4 regions of the Ensifer sp. LC384 genome follow, and region 4 is predicted to be linked to each of the others. Evidence: riboswitches for the same ligand, from Rfam matches in the RefSeq annotation. Region 4 holds a riboswitch; each other region holds the start of a gene.
What was found. A riboswitch is a leader RNA that binds a small molecule or an ion and turns the genes downstream of it on or off. The one in region 4 is predicted to bind cobalamin.

Region 1 (5,818 bases), on a different contig from region 4:
TCACCGTGTGCACCGCCCTCGGGTCCCCGAGGAAAATCATCAGGTTGCCGATCGACGTCAAGGTGAAGGCGACGGCGACGCCGGAAAGCACCAGCCTGTCTGCATTGGTGCCGAGAACGCGCGTGACGAGCGCCACAAGCGCGGTCGCGACCAGCGCGCCGGCAAAGGCAAACAGCGGCACCGTGGCAGGGCCGAGGATGAGGCCGGTGTGCAGGAGCGCGATGATCGCGCCGAGCGCGCCGCCGGAGGAAACACCGAGCAGGTGCGGGTCGGCAAGCGGATTGCGGGTGACCGCCTGCAGCACGGCGCCGGTCAGTGCCAGCCCCGCCCCGACAAGCCCGGCAAGCACGACCCGCGGCAGACGCACGTCCCAGACGATGCTTTCGCGGCCGGCCGACCAGACGACGTCAACGCTGCCGGGCGAAAGTTTTGAAGCGATGATCGACCAGACGGTCGAGACCGGGATCGGCGCCGACCCCAATGAGACTGCGGCAGTGATCGTCAGGCACAACAACAGCAGCGCCGCGAGAAAGGCGGTGGTGATCTTCACAGTCCGTCCATGGTGAGTTTTCGATGAGAATAGGAGAAGCGCGCCGGTCGGCGCGCGTCCGGCTGGTCGCTCAGCTTACATCGCCTGCCCGTGAAAGGCCTCGGCAAGCCGCGCAATGGCGTCGATGTTGCGCGGCCCCGGCGTCGCCTCGACATAGTCGAGCACGACGAAGCGGTCGTTCTTGACGGCATCGATGTTCCTAAAGGCGGGATTGCTCTTCATGAAGGCGATCTTCTGCTCGGCGGTCACCTCGCCATAGTTGACGATCACCACCACCTCGGGGTTCTTGTCGATCACCGGCTCCCAGGAAATCTCGGTCCAGCTTTTCTCCACGTCGTCCATGACGTTGACGCCGCCAGCCGCCTCGATCATCGCCGTCGGGATGCCGAAACGGCCCGATGTAAACGGCTTCTCCTCACCGGAATCATAGACGAAGACGCGCGTCGGACGCTCGATGACACCAATGCCGGTGACGATCCTGTCGAGATCGGCGCGATAGCCGTCGACAAGCGCCTGGGCCCGATCCTCGACACCGAAGATGCGGCCGAGATTGAGGAGATCGACGAACATGTCGTCCATCGTCGGCTTGCCCTTGGCCATGACGTGGATGCAGGATTCGGTCAGCTCATAGACGTTGATCTTGAAGGGTTCGAGCGTTTCCGGCGTCACCTCGCCGCCGACCTTCATGCCGTAGTTCCAGCCGGCAAAGTAGAAATCGGCGTCGGCATTGAGCAGCACCTCCTTGGTCGGGTATTTCTCCGAAAGCTCCGGCAGGGCCTTGACGCCTTCGCGCAGCTTTTCGTCCAGCGTCTTCCAGCCGGAAACGCCGGTATAGCCGACCATGCGATCCTGCAGCTTCAGGGCCAGCATCATTTCGGTGAGATTGACGTCGTTGGAGACGGCCCGCTTGGGGGCGGCATCGAAGGTCACCTCGCGGTTGCAGCTCTTGACGGTGACGGGAAAGGCAAGCGCCGGCGTCGCGGCAAGCGTCAGGAGCAGAAGGGCGGAGCTGGCGAATAAGGTCTTCATGATGACATCGATCCCTGTCGAGCGAGTGAAAAGGAAAAGCGCGCGCCGCTGGTAACGGCGTTGCTGTGGGCAGTGGCAGTAACGCCGAAGGCGGCGGAAAGCGCCTGCGGGTTGAGCACGTCTTCGGGCGGGCCGAAGGCCGTCATGCGGCCCTCCGTCAGGATCGCCACGTCGGTGGCAAATTCGGCGGCCAGGTTGATGTCGTGCAGCGTGGTGACGATCGTCAGCTGCAGCGTCTGCAACAGGTCGAGAATTTCGAGCTGGTGGCGGATGTCGAGATGGTTGGTCGGCTCGTCCAGGATGATGATGCGCGGCTGCTGGGCGAGCGCCCGGGCGATCAGCACCCGCTGCTTCTCGCCGCCCGAAAGCGTGGAGAATTGCCGTCCGGCAAGGTGGGTGAGATCGAGATGCTCGAGCGCATGTGCCACCGTCTCGCGATCCTTCGCTGTCCAACCGCTCATGCCTTCACGCCGGGGAATGCGCCCCATCATCACCACGTCGCGCACGCTGAAGGGAAAATCGCTCGGCATCTCCTGCAGCACGACGGCAATGATCTTGGCCGCCTCGCGCGCCGTCATCGCCCAGATGTCGACGCCATCGACCTCGATCGTGCCCGCTATCGGCTGGGCCGAGCGATAGAGGCAGCGCAGCAGCGACGTCTTGCCGGCACCGTTCGGGCCGAGGATGGCAAGGCGGCTGCCGGGCGCAATGGCAAAGTCGACCTCGCGGACCAGCCGCAGCTCCGGGCGCGGGCCCCAATCCAAGGCGCGGACCCGAAGGCCGGCCCCTGTCGCGGCGCAGCTCATCGGTTCATCCCTCTCCGCGCCATCATTGGAAATGCCCGCCGATGTCTTCGGAGACCAGCAGCGCTGCCGGAATGCGCGCCAGCGTCTTGCCGTTGAGCCCGCGCGGCCGCTCGGCCGCCCGCGTCATGCCGTCGCCTCGCCCGGCATAGGTCGTGGCGAAGGAAACGAGATCGTCGATATCCTCCTCGGGCGCGATATCGCCGAAAAGGTAGGTCGCCTTTCCCGTTGCCTGGAAGGCGATGGTGCAAGGCCTTGTGCAGGCGGCCATGCAGACCGTTCCAGCGATGGAAAAATCCTGGTCGAGCGGCTCGCCGAGCGCCGCAATGCTGCGGTTCAGCCGCTGGATCAGATCCGCGCCCGGCCGGCAGGGGCCGCCGGTGAAACGGCAATCGGTGCAGACCGTTATCTTGTGCTGTCGGGATGCCGGATTGGCCATATCTCTTCTCCGCCGGATTGGTCCGGAGAGAATGTGGCAAAGCGGTCTGATGACGGATGGCCGTCGCGCAAAAACCAGTTCTTTTCCATCGGAACACCCCGTCCGTTGTGGTTGATCGGTTCGATGGCAGGTCTCCTGGCTCGCGGGTCGCCGCGCATCCACGTCTTCCCGGCTGATCGCCAGTGACATGGTGTGAATGCGCTTTCCGCTCACAGTTGCGGGGGCAGCCACGGTTTCGGCCCCATTCGGGTCGTCCGTTCCGTGTTCCCTTTTCAGCCGCTTCCGCATTGTCGCGGTCGCAGCACCATCAAAGCCTTCGTCGCACACTTCGGCGGAGGTGACAACCGCCGGAACGGATCGGCCAAGGCATATCAACATGCGGCATATCTTCATGTGCATTTAGTTATGTAATATCATAACATAACGCAAGCCGAAAATGAGCTTGCCGAGCACCGACCTTTAGGAGCCCATCATAGTGCACCGAAGAACCACGGAAGCCTGCGGCCGGTTTCCAATGACCGCAAGCGACAGCCCGTAACGTCATCCGTTACTGTTACGTACTTGAAGACAAGCACAATCAGTGATGTGCTTTCAAAATAAGTGATTGCGTCCTTCAGTAAGGCAATCCACGCCGGCATTGTCTCCATTTCGCTCGTCGACGACAGCAGTTCTCGCGCGACGCAGTATCCAACCTGTCCGTGTAAATCCCGGATGCGAGTAGTGGTAACCAAGCTTTCTGAAAGGGATGACGGTGAACCCAATAGATTTTTTCGTTGAGACGCTTCGAAACTATCCTCCCGTGGCCGTCTTTCTTGCCCTCGGCATTGGTTTCCTGATCGGTCCGATCAAGGTCGCCGGGTTCAACCTTGGAAATGTCACCGCCACGCTTCTGGCGGGTGTCGTCATCGGGCAATTGGGGATCCAGGTTTCCGGCGACCTGAAGTCGACGCTGTTCCTTCTGTTCCTGTTTGCCGTCGGCTACGGCGTCGGCCCCCAATTCGTTCGCGGCCTGAGCACGGACGGCCCCAAGCAGATCCTCTTCGCCCTATCGGTATTGGTGCTGTGCCTGATCGTCCCGTATCTGTGCGCGCTCATCGCCGGGCTGCCGCTCGGCTATGGCGCCGGCATGTATGCAGGCTCTCAGACGATTTCGGCGGCCATCGGCGTTGCCAGCGATCAGATCAACGCGATGGGCTTAAGCGCCGAACAAGCCAAGACCTACACCGATCAGATCCCGATTGCCTATGCGGTGACCTATATCTGGGGCACCATCGGCTCGGCGATCATCCTGGCGCAGCTCGGCCCCAAGCTTCTCGGCATCGATCTTCCTGCCGCCTGCAAGGAATATGAGGCGAAGCTCGGCGGCGGATCCGAGAGCGGCGAACCCGGGATCACGCGCGCCTACCACGATTTCAGCCTCAGGGCCTATCGCGTCGACGAGGCGAGCGGGCTCACCGGAACGCCGGTCAAGAACCTGCTTCCCGGCATCCGCGTCTTCGTCGAACGGTTGCGGCGCGGCGGCCAGATCATCGAAGCGGACGGCAACACCGTGCTGCAGCCCGGCGACGTTGTCGCCTTTTCCGGCAGACGCGCCCTGCTCGTCGAGAACCTGGATACCAAGCTGCTTGAGGTCGAGGACAAGGAACTGCTGAACGCCGAAGCCGAGGTCGTGGACGTCTACGTGACCAGCAAGGCGCTCGCCGGCAGGACGCTCGCCGACGTCAGCACCGAAGATTGGGCGCGCGGCGTCTATGCCCGCAAGATCATGCGCTCGCTGGTCGAGATCCCGGTCCTGCCCGGCACGACCGTCGAACGCGGCGATATCGTCACCCTCGGCGGCGCCAGGAGACACGTCGAAGCCGCGATCAAGGCACTCGGCTTTGCCGATCGCCCGGTCGAAACGACCGACATTGCCTTCCTCGGCTGGGGGCTTTTCATCGGCGCCATGATCGGCGCCCTGACGCTGACGATCGGCGGCATACCGATCGGCATGTCCACCTCGGGCGGCGCGCTTCTCGCCGGCCTTGTGCTCGGATGGCTTCGCACCACCTACCCTGCCTTCGGCCGAATCCCGTCTCCGGCGCTCTGGCTGTTGAACACTCTGGGCTTGAACATCTTCATTGCCGTCGTGGGCATCGGCGCCGGCCCGGGCTTTGTCGCGGGACTGCAGGAGGTCGGCATTTCCCTGCTCCTGTGGGGCATCGTGTCGACGTCCGTGCCGATGATCGCTTCGGTCCTAATCGGCCACTACGTCTTCCGCTTTCATCCCGCGATCCTGTTTGGCGCCTGCGCCGGAGTGCGCACGACAACGGCGGCACTGGGCATGATTCAGGAAGCGGCCAAGAGCAAGGTTCCGGCGCTGGGATACGGCATGCCCTATGCCATCGGCAATACACTTTTGACCATTTTCGGTCTCGTCATCGTCATCCTGCTGGCACCCTCCGGCGGGCCGTAAACTAAGAGCATCGTTCCGAGAAACAGGGAACATCCTTTATTGGGAGTGTGGTTCATGTTGGACAGAAAATTCTACGACAGTATCTCCGATCTCAGCCCGTTCGAGATCAAGGACGAACTGATCAAGCTCGCCAAGGTGAGCGCTCAAAAATCCACCAAGGCATTCCTGAACGCCGGCCGCGGCAATCCGAACTGGACGGCGACGCGGGCGCGCGAAGCCTTCTTCCTGCTCGGCCAGTTCGCGCTGACCGAGGCGAAACGGGCCTATTACGACCCCAAGGCGGGCGTGGCAGGCATGCCGCCGCAGGACGGTGCCCATGCGCGGTTCCAGAAGTGGATCAAGAAGCAGCTTCAGACCGTCGCCGATACGGACGAGGAGGACGAGGGTGTTCCCGCCGCAAAGACCCTGTCCGACGTGGTCGCCTTTGCCATCAAGACGTTCAGATTTGAACCGGACGCCTTCGTGCACGAACTGACCGACTCGATCATCGGCGACAACTATCCCGTTCCGGACCGGGCGCTGCATCACAACGAAATCATCAC
Region 2 (5,818 bases), on a different contig from region 4:
CGCATGGTTTCGGCGAAGTGGAAACGGCAACGGAAGGTTGTCGGCATGAAGGTCGGCGCCTCGGCTTCGAATGCCTGCCTAACCGCCTCGGTGAAGCGTTCCGGCGCCTCCATCACGATGTCGATCGCGCGCTTCTGGCCCTGAACGTCCAATCCGGATTGCTGCTTCTCCAACTCTCGGATGGCGGCTCGCACCCGCGCTTCGGTCTGCCGGCGTACGCCAGGACGACCATTCAAGACGCGATCGACGGTCGCGGTGCTGAGCCCCGCTTGAAAGGCGATGTCCTTGACCAGAAACGGATGAGCCAACGACGATCCCTCCTGATGGTTTTTTGATGGATTTCTGCTCTATATCACGATTTTGCGGCGCCTATAGTCGGGACATCGAAAGTTTCTGAGGAGGAGCGGGATGAAGACCGACAACAATGCGCGCCAGCGCCTCGGCCGCGTGTGGCTGAGTGAGGATGCCTGCGACATCGAAGCGTTCCGGGCCGAAGTGGAGCGCCGGACAAACCTTGCGGACTATCCGCACGCGCTCGCCTGCGAGAAGAATGTGCTGATCTATGACAGCGCCAGGCTGGTTGCTGCCTGCGCCACGGCCGAGGGACGCCGCGCCGCCTTGGCCGAGATCTGCGAGGCGCTTGCGACCGGGCCCGGCGTCGCGGTGTTCAAGCGCGCTTACGCAGACACGACGGTCATCGATGCCGCCAGCGGTATTTTCGGCGCCATTATCGATGAGCAACACCGCACCAACAGCGGCGGCGGCGATCACTTCGCCAAGCCCGGTGCCAACGACCGCATCTGGAACTCGCTCGAAAAGCACTGCCTGAAAAGCCCTGAGAGCTTCGCCGCATATTACGCCAACGCCATTATAGCGCTCGTCAGCGAAGCCTGGCTTGGTCCGAACTATCAGATGACGGCACAGGTCAATCGCGTCAATCCAGGCGGCGCATCGCAGTCGGCCCATCGCGACTACCATCTGGGCTTCCAGACCTCTGATGTCATCGAGCAGTATCCGGCGCATGTGCACCGGCTATCGCCGGTGCTGACGTTACAAGGGGCGGTTGCCCATTGCGACATGCCGCTTGAGAGCGGCCCGACGCTTTTCCTTCCCTATAGCCAGACCTATGTGCCCGGCTATCTCGCGCTGAAGCGCCCGGAGTTCCGTGCCTATTTCGATGAGCATCACGTGCAGTTGCCGCTGGAAAAGGGCGATGTCGTCTTTTTCAACCCGGCGCTGTTCCATGCGGCCGGCAGCAACCGTTCGACCGATATCAAGCGCGTTGCCAACCTGCTTCAGGTGTCGTCGGCCTTCGGGCGGGCGATGGAGACTGTCGATCGCGTCAAGATGAGCGCGGCGCTCTACCCGGCGCTTGCGGCCCTGATGGCATCGGGCACGCTTTCGGCCAGTGAGGCGGCCAATGCGATTGCGTCCTGTGCCGAGGGCTATTCCTTCCCGACCAATCTCGATCGCGATCCGCCGCTGGGCGGCCTGGCGCCGAAAACCCAGGCGCAACTGATGCATGAGGCGCTTGCGGGCAAGTGGAGCGATGCGGATTTCCGAAGCGCGCTTGACGAGCAGGCACAGCGCAAACTGAGCTGAAGGACAGGCATAGATATCTCAGGTCCCCGGCGCTCTGCGGCGGGGGCCGTTTTCCCGTTTCGATGAGACATTCACTCCTGGGAGGACTTTCATGACCGAGCAATATGGCCGTCTCGACGGCAAGATCGCCATCGTCACCGGTGGTACGCAGGGGCTGGGCGCAACGATCGCCAGCCTGTTTGCGGAACGTGGCGCGCGAGGCGTCGTCATCTGCGGACGCAACGCGGCCAAGGGCGAAGCGAAGGCCGAGCAGATCCGCAAGGCAACCGGCGCGCAGGTGCATTACGTCGAGGCCGACCTAGAAAAGGTCGAGGATGCCCGCAAGGTCGTCAGTGCCTGCGACGCGACATTCGGGCGTGTCGATGCCCTGGTCAACGCGGCGGCGATTACCGATCGCGGTACCATTCTCGACACCAGCCCCGAGCTGTTCGACCGAATGTTCGCCATCAATGTCCGTGCGCCCTTCTTCCTGATGCAGGAGGCGGTCAAGGTTATGCGCCGCGAGGGCACGCAGGGAACGATCGTCAACATCGGTTCGATGTCGGCGATGGCCGGGCAGCCGTTCATCGCCGCCTATTGCTCGTCGAAGGGCGCCCTGGAGACTCTGACCAAGAACACCGCCTATGCGCTGCTGCGCAACCGCATTCGCGTCAACGGCCTCAATATCGGCTGGATGGCTTCCGAGGGCGAAGACCGCATCCAGCGCGAGTTTCACGGGGCGGCTGCCGACTGGCTCGAAAAGGCCGCCGCCAGCCAGCCCTTCGGCCGCCTCGTCGACCCAAAAGAGGTCGCGCGTGCCTGTGCTTATCTGTCGTCGGATGAATCCGGACTGATGACGGGTTCGGTCATCTGCTTCGATCAGTCGGTCTGGGGCGGCTATGACGGCTCGCCGCATCCGGTCGCGCCGCTCTGACAGCGAGCGGCACGGGCGGCGGGTCGCAAACATCGGTCGCTGCCGATTGACCTTGGGACTGCCGGGGCCGCCATCTCGGGTTTGCTTGTCTTTCCATTCCGCCTGTGTCCATATGGCACCGTCAGGTGCCCGCGATGCGGGAGAATCGGGAATCCGGTGTCACTCCGGAACGTGCCCAACGCTGTGACGGGGACGGCTGCCTCTAGGGATTTTGAGCTTACTCAAGGTCTTGCCACTGGATCCTCATGTGATCTGGGAAGGTGAGGCGGCCGGTTGATCCGAAGTCAGAAGACCGGCCTGGCAAGATGGACCGATATCCGCGCGGACGGCGGAAGGTTGTGCATTGTTGGGGATCGAACGATGCGGACTGACGCGAATGGCGGCCTTGCAGCCGCCGAGGCCTTTTCACCCGACGAGCGTGAAGCCGTCTATAGGGCGATCGAGACGCGCCGGGATGTCCGGGACCAGTTCTTGGCCGAGCCTTTGCCCGACGATGTGGTGATGCGCCTGCTGAATGCCGCGCACCGCGCGCCGTCGGTGGGTTTCATGCAGCCATGGAATTTTGTCGTCGTGCGCCGGGCAGAGACCCGCGAGCGAGTATGGCAGGCCTTTTCGCGCGCCAACGATGAAGCTGCACTGATGTTTGACGGTGATCGCCAAGCGAAATACCGCTCGCTGAAACTGGAGGGGATCCGCAAGGCACCGCTCAGCATCTGCGTCACCTGCGACCGCACGCGCGGCGGGGCGGTCGTTCTTGGGCGCACCCACAATCCGCAGATGGATGTTTATTCCACCGTCTGTGCCGTGCAAAATCTGTGGCTCGCCGCGCGCGCCGAAGGCGTCGGCGTCGGCTGGGTCAGCATCTTTCACGAAAGTGAGATCAAGGCGATACTCGGCATTCCCGATCACATCGAGATTGTCGCCTGGCTTTGCCTTGGCTTCGTCGACCACCTCTACCAGGAGCCTGAACTTGCGGTGAAGGGTTGGCGCCAGCGGCTGCCGCTGGAGGAACTGGTATTCGAGGAAGGTTGGGGAACGCGACGCGGTGCGGAGTCCGGCACGCTGATCAGTTGTTCTGGACCGGCTGGTAGCCCGGACCCTTCGGATGGCGTAGATCGATCGACGTTTCCTCCTGGGGAAGGAACGTCGGGCCGATGATCCGCACCTTGCTCTTGGCGGGATCGTAGGGGCGCTCTTCCGTAGCCGCTTTGGCGGCAGCGGCTGCCGCTTCCTTCTTGCCTTCGATGACCATGATCGACGATTCGCTGCTGCCGGTATTGCCGCCGCCAGCCTTGGGCGTTGTGGCCGCCGTCTTTGGAATTCGGCAGCTGCAAACTCCGGGCTTGCCGACGCCACGCGTGCGATAGGCGAAAGCGTTCGGCAGTTCCGTATAGGGGCGCCCCGTCGAGGCGGAGACCATCTGGTCGCTCTCTTCGGTTGCAAGCTCGTGGAAGAAGAGTTCAGTTTCCGCGTCCGGGCAACGGGCGCGGCAGGCCTGCTCGTCGCGGGCGAAATCCGCCGGGCTCGCCTCGGACGAGATCGGGAAGAAGGCGCCGTCACAGGTGCGTACGCACATGGTGCGAAGCGTGCCGGAATAGACGCCGCTTTCCGGCGGGTAGGTGCCTGCTTCGTGGTCCCGTAGCATCGGGCCGTAGGATTCGTCCGGCGGCAGATCGCGCAGGATGTTGCGATGCGTTTCCGGCTCATCCGGGTCGGCGCTGGCGAACTCCTCGCGATCGCCGTAACAACCGTTGATTTCGAGCGCGGCCAGGATGCGTCGTCGCGTATCGTCGCCATCGCCTGACATGAGCTGCTGGCGCTCTGACTTGAGGATGCGCAGATTGTCTTCCATCTCGGCGATCAGGCTGTTGATGTCGGCGCAGATATTCGGGTCGCCGCCGTTGAAGACGACGACGCTGCCCGTGCCGCAGCCGGCGCGTCGGCGGTCGTTGCGCGCCCGGCGCAACTCGATGTTCTGCCTGGAAATCGCGCTCGCATAGTCGCGCGTGTCGGCCGTTGTCGCGATGGCGGCGGGGAATTCGGCAAGCCGGGTGTTCAGGCGGTCGCATACGCTGGAGGCCAGCGCCTGATCGGCCAGAACCAGAAGCAACGGCAGGCTCGCCGCCGCAAGGGTTTTGATGTTCCGGAACAAGGCGAACGTCTCTTCCTGCAACCGCACGGGCGCCACCCTTGTTGTGCGGGATCGGTCGCCGCCGGCAATTCCTGTTTCCGCCCTATCATAAGGCTTGTCGCCGCCGGTGCAACGACAAGCCTCGCATTGCGTTAACAGCTCCGTCCGATGGGAGGAACGGACGGTGCTGATCCGAGATCAGGCGGCGCGCGCCGTTTCCAGCGACATCGGCCGTTCGAGAACCGTACCGTCGATCGCTGCTACTGCCTTCATGGTACTGAGCAGCGACGGCGTCACCTCCCAGGCGACTGCCACGGCATAGACTGAGCCGATCCGGTGCGGGTCGGCGATACGCTCGCCGGGGCAACCCATGCGGCGGAACATCCGCTCGAGGAAGACGTCGGTCACCGTCACGATATGGCTGATACCGGACGCAAGTCCGAGTTCACCGACACCACACATCAGTTCTGCGGCGGCCACGGTCACCTGGTTCGAGGCGCGGTCCTGGGAGATCCCCGGGTCGATGCAGAAGCGGCTCGATTCCCAGATCGAGGCGCTGCGGATCTGCGGGTTGTCACCAAGCAGGATTGGAAACGTATCGTCCAGCATGTTGGGGCCGAGCGTCGGCAGCAATCTCAGCGATCCGCGCAGCTTTCCCGTCTCCGGCGAATAGGACAGCACATAGAGCGGATTCGACTTGTCATAATTGTCGATCTCCCATTCCCCATCGGTCTGCACGTCCCATTTCAGGAAATCGTGGAAGACGCGCTTGCGCAGCTTGAACATCTCGTCGATGGCCTGTGGGTGCTGTCCGCGTGTCCTGCCGTTGAGGATCCTGATCATCGTTTTCTCCATCCTTGTTTTGGGGGATGGCGCGATGCTGTCAGTCCTGCGGCAGTGACGAAACTGTCGGTAGTGACAGTTCCTGAAACGGCTTTTTCCCTCTAAATTTCGATGGGTTTTCAGATGGGCGAAGGAGGAGCGTCTTGGAGCGGGATCAAACCGTTGGGATCAGCGCATGGCGAACGGCCTGCGCCACGGCCTGCGTGTTGGAAACGACGTTGAGCTTTCGGCGGGCGTTGGTCATGAAGAAACGCACGGTGCGTTCGGAAATGCCGAGAATAGTGGCAATCTCCCAGTAGCTTTTACCGGCCGCCGACCAGGTCAAAACC
Region 3 (5,818 bases), on a different contig from region 4:
TCCCTCCTCCGCTACCACGCCCCCTTGAACGCACCCCAGCCATTCCCGGACGCCGATGACGCCCGCACCCGGCCACCAGATACCGGCCTTTAGGAGCGGCTTTGCCGGTTGTGGCTTCTCTGCGCCCGAGATCAGCGCCTCGGCATAGTCGAGGAACAACCCGGCATTGTCGGCGCCGCCCTCGGTGAAATAGGCCCAGAGGCGCTGCCGGTCGTCGGGCTCGACGGTCGAAAACGGCTCGAGGCCAGGGTCCGGCTTGTCGTCGCCGGGCAGCACCGCGATCTGGAAACGGTGGGTGACGGCGGCGGCATGCAATGCTTCCAGCACATAACGGAAATAGCTGGCGCCACCGAGCGGCCTGACCACGATGAGCTTCGCATGCCTTGCCGTGCGTTCGACATAGGTGTCGACCGACATCGGATGCATCAGGTTCATCAGGCTGGCGATGCGCAGGCCCCGATCTCCGTCGCGCCGGCCATGGGCCGCTGCGATCGACGAAAGCTCGGTGTCGGCGGCCGACAGGAAAAGGATGTCCGCCGGCGTTTGCCCCAGGTCGATCGCCTCGTTGCCGTCGGCGATCGTTCCTTTCTGGGCGAGAAGCAGATGCATTGTTCTGTCCGTTCAAGCAATTCCAGGAAACGTGTGAAACGCTTTCCTGGAATTGCGTTGCTTCAAAGAGTTAGGCGAGCGCGGTGATGGCGGCGCGCACCGCTGCTTCGTCCATATCGTGCAGGCCGATGACGACGAGGCGCGTGCCGCGCTTTTCGCCGGTCGCCCAGGCACGGTCGTAATACTGGTCGATACGCGCGCCAACGGCCTGGATCAGGAGCCGCATCGGCTTGCCGGGCACATCGGCAAAGCCCTTCAGGCGCAGCACGTCATGCTCGGCGATCACGCCCTTGAGGCGATCGATGAAGGCTGCCGGATCGGCGATCGCGCCGAGCTCGACGACGAAGCTGTCGAACTCATCGTGGTCATGCTCCTCGCCGGCCTCATGCTCCATCTCGTGGTGAGACTTGCGGTTGGCGATATCGCTTTCCGTGCCGACACCGAGGCCGAGCAGGATGGCAACGGCCACTTCGCCGTTCTTCGCCTCGATCATCGTTGGCTTGCGGCTGGTGCGCGAAGACACCTCGTCGCGCACGGCTTTGAGGCCGGATGCGTCGATCAGATCGGTCTTGTTGAGCACGATCAGATCGGCAGCGGTCAGCTGGTCCTCGAACAGTTCCTCGATCGGACTTTCGTGGTCGAGATTGTCGTCCTCGACGCGCAGCGCATCGACCTTGTCGTGGTCATCGGCAAAGCGCCCGGCGGCAACTGCGGCGCTGTCGACCACGGTGACGACGCCATCGACGGTCACTTCGCTGCGAATGTCCGGCCAGTTGAAGGCGGCGATCAGCGGTTGCGGCAGCGCCAGACCCGAGGTTTCGATGATGATGTGATCCGGACGCTTTTCGCGCTCGAGCAGCTTGGTCATGGTCGGGATGAAATCATCGGCAACCGTGCAGCAGATGCAGCCATTGGTGAGCTCGATGATGTCGTCCTCCGAGCAGGCCTCCGCGCCGCAGCCCTTCAGCACGTCGCCGTCAACGCCGAGATCGCCGAACTCGTTGATGATCAGCGCGATGCGCTTGCCGTCAGCGTTCTGCAGCAGGTTGCGGATCATCGTCGTCTTGCCGGCGCCAAGGAAGCCGGTGATGACGGTCGCCGGGATCTTGCCCTGGTTGGCTCTCGCAGTGGTCATGGATCAACCCTTCATTTTCAGCGGCAAACCGGCCGCGACAAAGTAAACTTCCGCAGATTTCTCCGCAACGATCTGGTGAAGCCGGCCGGCATGGTCGCGGAAGTCGCGGGCCATGCGGTTCTCGGGCACGATGCCGAGGCCGACTTCGTTGGAAACAAGGATCAGGCGCGCCCGCGCCTCAGGCAGAAAGGCGGCCAGGGCGGCGAACTCCGCCGCCATGTCGCGTCCTTCCATCATCAGGTTGGTAACCCACAGCGTCAGGCAGTCGACGAGAACCACGCGGTTTCCGTCATCGATGCGTGTCAGCAGCGAAACGAGATCGAGCGGCTCCTCATGCGTCGTCCAGCCATCGCCGCGCCTTGCCCGGTGATGGTCGATGCGCTCGCGCATCTCGTCGTCCCAGGCACGGCCGGTCGCGACATAGTGCATGTTTAGCCCCGAGGCTTCGACGAGCCTTTCGGAAAAGCTGGATTTGCCGGAACGGGCGCCGCCGAGGACGAGAACCGGCCCGGCACTGGAATTGCTCATGTGCGTTGCGGCCTCATGTGCTTGGTAGCGAATTCGTGCGGCAACAGGATTTCACCGCGCCTAAGGCGCGTTCGGGAAACGATCTATGAGCCAAGACAACCTCCGTGATGGCGTGGGAAGCGGGCTTCCCTTCGGGCGGAATGCCCCTGTCGGACGGCAGGTCTCCTGGCTCACGGCGTCACGGGTCCACTGCATCGTGCCCCGTTATGACGCGAACACCGATGCCTGGGCCCGAACGGCCCGCCTCACCTTCCCGGCGCTTTCCGGTGCCACAGCGAACCTTTGCGCGTCGTCTCCGACGCGCGGCGCTGTGGGCGGTTTCGTGAAAGGCGGACGATTCGTAGAAGAAGAGGCGTCCAACCCGGCTGATCACGAAGCCACGCCAGTGGCTTTTCCGACTGATTTCCAAACCACCTGCGATTGCCCCATGCAATCGAACGGAAGCCGGCCTTCAGCCCGATGGCGAACCCTGACCGTTCTACAGTCGCGGGGTCGGCTGCGATAAGGATGCCCGATTTGGGTCCATCCGTCACATTCCCAATTATTCCCCCGCATCGCCACGATCCGGGGAAACCATCCAACATCCGATGATTAGGAAGCGGGCGCACCAAAGTCAATCGACGCGTGCGACACGCCACCCATCGAGATGCGGCACGCGACAATTCGCCAGCATTCAGTCGCACATGCCACCAATCAAGGCCGGGGCGCAAAGACACCCTGGCTCCGAATGCGGTCGCGAAAGTTGTGCGGGCGCGGAGAGGTTTCCCGCGATACGAACTCGATCTCAGGAAACGGAGGATATTCCGCAGCAAATGAAGTATATTTTAGCAATACAAGATATTTCGACAAAGTAATCGACAAAGCGACTTCGTTTATCCGGAAGGCAAATGGAACGCAGGCTTGCTGCCGTGATGATTGCCGACGTTTCCGGCTATGGGCTACTCAGCCAAGCCGACGAGGAGGGCACTTGCGCGCGCTTTCAGGCCGATCTGCACGAACTGTTCGAACAAAGGATTGCCGCGCATCGCGGGCGGTTGATCAAGACCATGGGCGACGGCTTGCTGGTCGAGTTCCACAGTGTCGTCGAGGCGGTCCGCTGTGCGGTGGAGGTGCAGCGGGCGAAGTCCGAGAGCCGCGGCGTCGATGAGCGCCGGCTGGAATTCCGTATCGGCATCAATCTCGGCGACGTTATCGTTGAGGGCGACGACATCCAAGGCGATGGCGTCATCATCGCCGAGCGGCTGCAGAGCCTGGCCGAACCCGGCGGAATAGTCATCTCCGGCACCGCTTACGACCAAGTTGAGAAGCACCTGGACGTCGGCTTCGTCTTTCTCGGCGAACAGCGCCTGAAGCATATCGAAAAGCCGGTGCGGACCTACCGCCTCTGGCTGGGCGAAGCTCGCCCCAGCGGTGCAACCGTCACGGGACGCCGCATAAGACGCTGGGCAACGCTCGTAACGCTTGCTGTGGTGCTCGGCGTCGCTGGCGGTGTGGCTTGGTGGCGGTCGTGGGAGCCGGCCATGGAAGCAGCCTCGAGCCAACGCTCGGACCTGAGCCCGCCGGATAAGCCGTCGATCGCAGTGCTCCCGTTTGCTAATGTGAGCGATGATCCCAAGCAGGAATATTTCGCCGACGGCATGACCGACGGCCTCGTTACCGAGCTGGCCCAGGTGTCCGGTTTGTTTGTCATCGCGCGCAACTCGACCTTCACCTACAAGGGTAAGGCGGTGACGCCCAGGCAGGTGTCCGAGGAACTCGGTGTCAGATATGTCCTCGAAGGCAGTGTGCAGCGCGCCGGAGAACAACTCCGCATCAATGCCCAGCTCATCGACTCACTCAGCGGAGGACACGTTTGGGCCGGAAAGTTCGACGGTTCACTCGCCGATGTCTTTGCGCTGCAAGACGAAGTGACGCGCGGGATTGCGGATGCTCTTGCACTTCGGCTGAATCCCGACGAGCAGATGGCCTTTGGGCGCAAGGAAACGACGGTCCCGGCGGCGTTCGATGCGTTCCTGCGCGGCTGGGAGCATCACCGACGCACGACTCCCGAAGACTTCGCAAAGGCGGTGCCCTATTTCGAGCAGGCGATTGCGCTCGATCCTGCGTATGGTCGCGCTTACGCAGCGGCGGCCATGGTCTACGCACGCATCTACCTGTGGCGTTGGCATTATCGTTTGGGCATCTCGCGGTTCGAAGCGCGAGCCAAGGCGACGCAGTATCTCCGGACCGCGCCGAAGCAAAAAACGGCGCTGGCCTATCAGGCGGCCGGTGTCCTGTCCGAAGCCGACTGGCAGCACGCCGCAGCGCTTGCCGAGCTCAAGGAAGCCATCACGCTCGAACCCGGCGATTCCTGGAGCTACGCGTTGATGGCATTCGTCCTTACCTCCGCCGGACGGCCGGCAGAGGCCCTGCCTTATATCCGCACTGCAATCCGCCTCGACCCGCATTCCCCGTCGTTTTTCATCTACGTCCTCGGATTGACGGAGTTCAGCCTGGAGAATTTCGAGGCGGCGGCGGTGGCAGCCAAGAGCAGCACCGAACTCAATCCTCAGGATGACGGCTCCTTCCTTCTTCTCGCCGCCGCATCCGGGCATCTGGGTCACCGAGCGGAAGCCGAGGCTGCAGTCGCCCGTTTCAACGCGCTTCGCGTCGGACGCGGTGGAGTTGCCGCCACCATCTCAACCTGCCCGCCACTGGACCTGGCGCGGCCGGAGGACAGCGCTCGGCTCTACCAGGGACTTCGCCTGGCGGGCGTGCCTGAGACCCTGACGAGCAGCGACTTCAGCGGCAGGAACGGGCTGACGGCCGGCGAAATCCGTTCGCTGTTCCTGGGACATCGACTGCGTGGACGCGTGTTGGACTCTGGCGAGGGACATGAGGCAATCATTTCAACTGGCGGCATAGCCACCCTGTCGGGAGGCTGGGCTTCCATGGGCGGTGGTCGCATGGCCGACGTCGAAGTCCGATTTGAGGGAGGCGAGGTTTGCTTCCTGTGGCGCAAAACCACGAACCTATGCGGCGTCGTGCTGCAAAACCCCGGAGGACTAAGCACCAAAGAGAACGAGTTTATCTGGCACCACGGGGACAGGGCCTTCACGTTCTCACCGGTGCGGCAAGCTCCTTGAGCCTTGCCCCTTTCCAACGCCTGCAGCCGCTTCGGGCGGCCCAAAGCTGGCACTGGTCGCATTTGGCGCCGAGTGGCGCAATTTGCCCGCTTTCATTTGCTCCGCCGACCGCAGGCGCAGAACCCGTGAGCGACACCGGCGCTACCGCGTCACCCGCTGCAGCACGCTGAACTGAAAGGCCTGGGTAGAGCCCGAGGGGGTCGCGTGGATATGCCGGCGCTCCTCCACAAGCCGGAAGGACGGCCCGATGAGGCCGGCGAGTGTCGCCGGGTCATAGCGCACGACCGGCAATCCGCTGCAACGTTCAGGGCCATCAAGCGCGAAGGTGGCGATGATGGCATGGCCGCCCGGCTTTACTGCGGCGTGAAGCCGGTCGATATAGGCGGCGCGATCATCCGGCTCGGTCAGGAAATGAAAAGCC
Region 4 (5,818 bases):
CATTGGTCGATAGGTTGCCGCCGATGCGGGCCGAGCCTTCCGACCCCAGCGAAAGCGGAAACAGCCTGTCGTTGTCGTCGGCCGCCTTTTGAATGTCGGCGAGGATGCAGCCGGCATCGGCAACGATGACATTGCCGACGGGGTCGAGATCGCGAATCCGGTTCAGCCTTTGCAGCGACAGGACGATATCGGCCTTGCCTTCGCGCGGGATCTGACCCGCCACATGGCCGGTGTTGCCGCCCTGCGGAACGATTGCCGTTCGGGTCGCGGTTGCAAGCTTCATGATGCGCGACACTTCCTCGACGGAACCGGGGCGAAGCACCATGGGGGTGGTGCCCTTATAGAGCCCGCGGGATTCGATGAGATAGGGCGCAAGGTCTCCCGGGTTCGTCAGCGCATTGGCGCTGCCGACGATGTCGATGAAGGAGGCGATCAGTTCGGGAGAGGGGAGCGTCGTCGTCATGGCCCTGCCTTCGCAAATGCGCCCGCCGGCGCTTCAGTGTCGGTCGATCAGTCTCTGGGGGCGGCCGCACGCTGCAGCCGGTCGAGGATCGCCTCGCCCAACCCTTCGGAAGGGATCGGGCCGAAGGCGATGGTTGCGGCACCGCTGGCGTCCGCCCTCTTCATATAGTCGAAAAGATTGGCAGCCGCCTCGCGCAGGCTGCCTGCCGGGCTGAGGTCCAGCACGATCGCGGCGTGTTCTTCGCCCGGCAGCGCTGCATTGCCGAAGCGGATCAGGGCTTCTCCCGGGCGCACGTCGCCGGCCGCAAGCCGTACCGCCGCACCCGGCGCGTAATGCGAGGCGAGCATGCCAGGCGCCTCGATCGTCGCTCCGGCGCTCTCGGGCCTCGAGACGGCAAGGCCCGTCAATTTTTCGATTTCGCAGACGTCGAGACCGCCCGGACGCAGCAGATGCAGCGCCCCGTCCTCAACCTTGATGATCGTCGATTCAAGGCCGATCTCCGCCGAGCCGGCGTCGAGAATGAGCTTGAGGCGTGGGCCGAGATCGGCGTCAACATGGGCAGCACTGGTCGGGCTGATCTTGCCCGAGGTATTGGCACTGGGGGCCGCGAGCGGGCGGCCGAAACGGGCGATCACCCGACGGGAGAAACCGTCCGGCATGCGGATGCCGAGCGTGTCGAGGCCGGCCGAGGCGAGCGCATGCACGGAGCTTGCAGCGCGCTGGGGCAGGATCAATGTCAGCGGTCCAGGCCAGAAGGCTTCGGCCAGGCGCCGGGACAATGGGTCGAATGTCACATGGGCTTCGGCCATCGCAATATCGGACACGTGCGATATCAGCGGGTTGAAGCGCGGACGCCCTTTCATTTCATAGATGCGGCTGATCGCATCCGGATTGGTGGCATCCGCTGCCAGGCCGTAGACCGTCTCGGTGGGGATAGCGACGGGCTGGCCTTCGGCAAGCACGGTGCAGGCACGCTCGATCGCCCGTTCCGGCTCGGTCCGTGTATCGATGATTTCGGCCATGTCGCTTCCGTTTCCCTTTCCGAGGCTTCCTTAAAGGAGCCACGTCGAAAACAGAACGATTTTCTTCAAGGGATGCGGGTCGGCTGTTCAAAGACTGCGGATGATGCGCCTCAGTGCCTCGTCGCGTGCGCCAAGCATCAGGACATTCTTGAGCGCAACCTTCGGGTCGTCGGTGCGAAAGATCAACCCGTTGTCGCGGACGCTGCGATTGATGGTCATCTGACCCTCCTGCGCATCGGGTTCAATGGCGACGGCGAAATACATCCGGGAATAGCCGGTCTGGATGCGTTCGAAGAAGTGTTTTTCGTCGCCGAGGTCGCAGAAGAAGTTGGCAAAATAGAACGACCAGGTGACGTCCTTGGATTGGGCGAGATGCGTCCTGGCCGCCGTCACGTGGCAATATCCCAGATGCGGCCGGCCGGCGAGCGTGCGGTGGAAGATCATCTTCGGAAACTGGATCGAGGTATGGAAGCCGTTGATCCGCTTGTGCGTCGTTTCGCCAGCGGTCGTCAGCTTGTGGCCGGTGCGCTCGGCAACCTCGTCATAGCTCAGATAACGCCGTTCGCGCTGCGACCATTGGCGTCGATCGATCCGGCCGGTGCGCAGGAATTCCGTATGGGCCGCCACTTTCGGAGCGATCGTGGGCAGCTTCTCGGCTGCGGCGTCGTAGTATTTGAGCTTTGCCATGAACTTCAATGCGCTGTTTGCCGGTTCGGCCGGTTTCTCCGTCAGGCGACGCTAATGCATTATGGTTAATGGAAGATTTCACGCACGTGCGGGGATCCGCCTCAGCGAAACGAGAAGGCATGTCGCAAACTGGCGAAGGTCACGCGCTTTCACGCAAGCCTTGCCGGAAAAAGCGACAATTGCCCAATCCTTGATCTATCCCATTGTTTACAATGAAAAATGATCAAGCATGAGGCGTTTCGGACACTCGATGGGCGGTGTCGTCTTTCTGGAATCGGATGTCGTTAATCGGCAGTTGCGACGGCGGGCTCCGCGATTAGATATCCCTACTCAAGGTGCCGCCTTTTAGGGAGGGCGGAGAATTGGGAAGCCGGTCAAATCCCGGCGCTGCCCCCGCAACGGTGGTGGAGCGAAAGCCTCGGCACAAAGCCACTGGACGGTATCGTCCGGGAAGGCGCCGGGCTGGTCCTTGCGGACGGCTCCTGAGCCCGGAAACCAGCCTTGACGCGAATAGACCGTAACGGGTTGCGGCGGGCAGCCGGATCGGAGCCGTGATCGCACAGGCAATGCGCCTGCGCGGGTTCCAGTCCTGCCTCTCCGAAACAAGGCGAACGAGGACAGGACATGGACATCAAGGGCGATATGCTCCGCAAGCTGAAGGGTCGACGCGACGGCTACAGCCTCGACCGGGCCTTCTACATAGACCCCGACTACTACAGGCAGGATCTCGAAAGCATCTGGTACAAGGACTGGCTGTTCATCGGCCATGACTGCGAGATCCCACGCGCCGGCAACTATTTCACCGTCCAGGTCGGCGACTATCCCGTCGTTATCGTCCGTGACCGGCAGGGTACGATCCGCGCTTTGCACAACTCCTGCCGCCATCGCGGCTCTCGCGTCTGCTCGCAGCACAAGGGCTCCTCGGCCAAGCTCGTCTGTCCCTATCACCAGTGGACCTACGAGCTTGATGGTACGCTGCTCTTCGCCCGTCAGATGGGTGAGGATTTCGACAAGGCCGCCCACGGCCTGAAGCCGATCCACTGCGAGACGGTCGGCGGCTACATCTTCATCAATCTGTCCGAACAGCCGATGGATTTCGCCCCGTTCCGCGACATGGTCGCGCCCTATCTCGCCCCGCATCGTCTCGGCGAAACCAAGGTCGCCTTCGAAAGCACGATCATCGAGAAGGGCAACTGGAAGCTCGTCTGGGAAAACAACCGCGAGTGCTACCATTGCGCCGCAAATCATCCCGAACTCTGCCGCACCTATCCTGAAGCGCCGACGGCGACCGGTGTGCAGGGCGCCAAGGATGATCCGGTCATTGCCGCGCACTGGGCGAAGTGCGAAGCGGCCGGTCTGCCGAGCGAGTTCCGCATGTCGGATACCGGCCAGTTCCGCTCGGCGCGCATGCCCTTGATCGATGATGCCGAGAGCTACACCCTGTCCGGTGCCCGCGCCGTGCGGCGGCAGCTGTCTGCAGACGTCAGCCAGAAGCATATCGGCACGCTCCTGCTCTTCCATTATCCGTCGACCTGGAACCATGTGCTGGCCGACCATGCCATTACCTTCCGCGTCCTGCCGCTCGGGCCCGAGCTGACGCAGGTGACGACGAAGTGGCTGGTCAACAAGGACGCCGTCGAAGGTGTCGACTACAATCTCGAGGAACTGACGCATGTCTGGACCGAGACCAACGACCAGGACCGGCAGATCGTCGAGGAGAACGCCTTCGGCATCCGTTCTCCGGCCTACCAGCCCGGCCCCTATTCGCCCGATCACGAAGGCGGCGTGATGCAGTTCGTCGAGTGGTACTGCAAGTTCATGGAACAGCGCCTGCAGGGCGCCGCTGCACCGCTCTTCCGGGTCGCCTGACATGCAGATGGCATCCTCGTTTCATCACTTCGATGAGCTTCATGTCTGGATCGACAGGCAGCATATGCTCGAATGCACATCGGCGGTCGTCGAGACCGCCGATGTGATGACCTTTACCTTCCGGCCCGAGAAGCCGGCCTGGTTCCGCTATCTGCCCGGGCAGTTCGTCACGCTCGAACTACCGGTCGCTGGCGACGATCCGGTGATGCGGACCTACACCCTGTCGTCGACGCCCTCCCGGCCGCTGTCGATCGCTGTCACCGTCAAGGCACAGGCTGACAGCATCGGCACGCGCTGGATGTTTGATCATCTGAAGCCCGGCATGCGGCTGAAAGCCTTCGGCCCGCTCGGCGATTTCAGCTTCGTGCGGCATCCCGGCGAAAAATATCTCTTCATATCGGCGGGTTCCGGCGTCACGCCGATGATGTCGATGACGCGGTGGATGGCGGACTGCATTCCCGAGACCGACGTCACCTTCATTTCCTGCGCCCGACGGCCGGACGATCTTCTGTTTCGCTCGGAGCTCGAAGTGCTGGCGCGCCAGATGTCCGGCCTGAACCTCGGATTTGTGGTCGAGGGGCATGAGGCCCGGCACGGATGGCACGGGCTGCGCGGTCGCATCGACGGCGCCAAGCTGCCGCTGCTTGCGCCCGATTTCATGGAGCGTACGGTTTTCTGCTGCGGTCCGGAACCGTTCATGCGCGGCGTGCGCGAGCTCTTGAAGGCGGCCGGCTTCGACATGAGCCGCTACCACGAGGAAAGCTTCCAGCCGGCCGCAGCACCGGCAGCCGAGGAGATCGCAGTCAGGGCAGGGGCGGCAGCCGACGCCGACGCGCAAGGTGCCAAGGTGGTCTTCACCATGAGCGGCAAGGAGATCGAGGCCAGGCCCGGCCAGACCATCCTGCAGGCGGCGCGGGCCAATGGCGTCAGGATCGGTGCGGCCTGCGAAGGCGGCATCTGCGGAACCTGCCGGGTGATGAAGGTCGCCGGCGAGGTCGAGATGAACCACAATGGCGGCATTCTCGACGACGAAATCGACGAGGGCTACATCCTTGCCTGCTGCTCCCGGCCGCTCGGAGACGTGCAGATCGAAGCCTGACAGTGGTGACGGTCGCGGGGGGCGTATTCCCCGCGGCCGGCCCATCAGCGGCTGGCCGCCAGCCGCACCGCGCGGTCGTGTCGGCCGAAATCGATCGATCCGGTCGCCATCATGTCGACGCCTTCACCGGCTGCGCTCACAGCTTGGGCACGGCTGACGAGCAAGGGTTGGCTTTCGATTGTAGCCGCTGCCTCGGCAGCGCTGGATGTGCCGGCCCCCTCATCGGCCATGGCTACGAAAATCAACGGCATTGGCTTTTCGGGCAGCAACGTCCCACCGGCCCAGATCGATCGCAACGCGGTCCTGTTCATCGCCGCGACATTGACGTCGATGTCGTCGAGCGTGCCGGGCACGCGGTAGGGACAGCGGCGTTTGCCGCAATTGATCCCCGACGAGAACTGCCACAGCGCATAGCTGTTCCAGTTGCCCATCGGGAAAACCTGACGGATATCCGGCTTGTAGCGGGCATACCAGAGCGGAAGCCGCGACAGCAGGCGATGCTTGGAGCGGTTTGCCGCGATGTACTTCGCCGTGACGTGGTTGGTGTAAAGCATCGGGTAGCGGCCGGTGCGGGTCTTGATGTGTCCGGCAAAGATCGCTGCATCTTCGAGCGACATGTATTTTTCGCGATCGATACCCTCGAGGTCGAGCACCATCAACTCGTCGTCGCGCGGATCG

Region 1: linked by a shared signal. The riboswitch ahead of BC363_RS11655 (DUF1636 domain-containing protein) and the one ahead of BC363_RS29535 (aromatic ring-hydroxylating dioxygenase subunit alpha) in region 4 are both predicted to bind cobalamin.
Region 2: linked by a shared signal. The riboswitch ahead of bluB (5,6-dimethylbenzimidazole synthase) and the one ahead of BC363_RS29535 (aromatic ring-hydroxylating dioxygenase subunit alpha) in region 4 are both predicted to bind cobalamin.
Region 3: linked by a shared signal. The riboswitch ahead of cobU (bifunctional adenosylcobinamide kinase/adenosylcobinamide-phosphate guanylyltransferase) and the one ahead of BC363_RS29535 (aromatic ring-hydroxylating dioxygenase subunit alpha) in region 4 are both predicted to bind cobalamin.

Annotation. Positions count from the first base shown of each region.
Region 1 covers NZ_MBST01000011.1:99,279-105,096, forward strand. Annotated here, with positions in the region: gene BC363_RS11640 (iron ABC transporter permease) at 1-550, opposite strand, end outside; gene BC363_RS11645 (ABC transporter substrate-binding protein) at 626-1,579, opposite strand; gene BC363_RS11650 (ABC transporter ATP-binding protein) at 1,576-2,385, opposite strand; gene BC363_RS11655 (DUF1636 domain-containing protein) at 2,408-2,821, opposite strand; cobalamin riboswitch at 2,929-3,145, opposite strand; gene aspT (aspartate-alanine antiporter) at 3,567-5,276, shown strand; gene BC363_RS11665 (bifunctional aspartate transaminase/aspartate 4-decarboxylase) at 5,331-5,818, shown strand, end outside.
Region 2 covers NZ_MBST01000045.1:123,234-129,051, forward strand. Annotated here, with positions in the region: gene BC363_RS25845 (LacI family DNA-binding transcriptional regulator) at 1-308, opposite strand, end outside; gene BC363_RS25850 (phytanoyl-CoA dioxygenase family protein) at 409-1,602, shown strand; gene BC363_RS25855 (SDR family oxidoreductase) at 1,694-2,515, shown strand; cobalamin riboswitch at 2,622-2,831, shown strand; gene bluB (5,6-dimethylbenzimidazole synthase) at 2,876-3,673, shown strand; gene BC363_RS25865 (DUF2865 domain-containing protein) at 3,582-4,667, opposite strand; gene BC363_RS25870 (acyl-homoserine-lactone synthase) at 4,845-5,489, opposite strand; gene BC363_RS25875 (LuxR family transcriptional regulator) at 5,644-5,818, opposite strand, start outside.
Region 3 covers NZ_MBST01000011.1:34,123-39,940, forward strand. Annotated here, with positions in the region: gene cobN (cobaltochelatase subunit CobN) at 1-609, opposite strand, end outside; gene cobW (cobalamin biosynthesis protein CobW) at 680-1,744, opposite strand; gene cobU (bifunctional adenosylcobinamide kinase/adenosylcobinamide-phosphate guanylyltransferase) at 1,748-2,272, opposite strand; cobalamin riboswitch at 2,410-2,865, opposite strand; gene BC363_RS11360 (adenylate/guanylate cyclase domain-containing protein) at 3,160-5,397, shown strand; gene BC363_RS11365 (class I SAM-dependent methyltransferase) at 5,539-5,818, opposite strand, start outside.
Region 4 covers NZ_MBST01000067.1:59,840-65,657, reverse strand. Annotated here, with positions in the region: gene BC363_RS29550 (FAD-binding oxidoreductase) at 1-463, opposite strand, end outside; gene BC363_RS29545 (L-threonylcarbamoyladenylate synthase) at 511-1,485, opposite strand; gene BC363_RS29540 (DUF6656 family protein) at 1,573-2,172, opposite strand; cobalamin riboswitch at 2,489-2,691, shown strand; gene BC363_RS29535 (aromatic ring-hydroxylating dioxygenase subunit alpha) at 2,797-4,041, shown strand; gene BC363_RS29530 (hybrid-cluster NAD(P)-dependent oxidoreductase) at 4,043-5,140, shown strand; gene BC363_RS29525 (GH25 family lysozyme) at 5,185-5,818, opposite strand, start outside.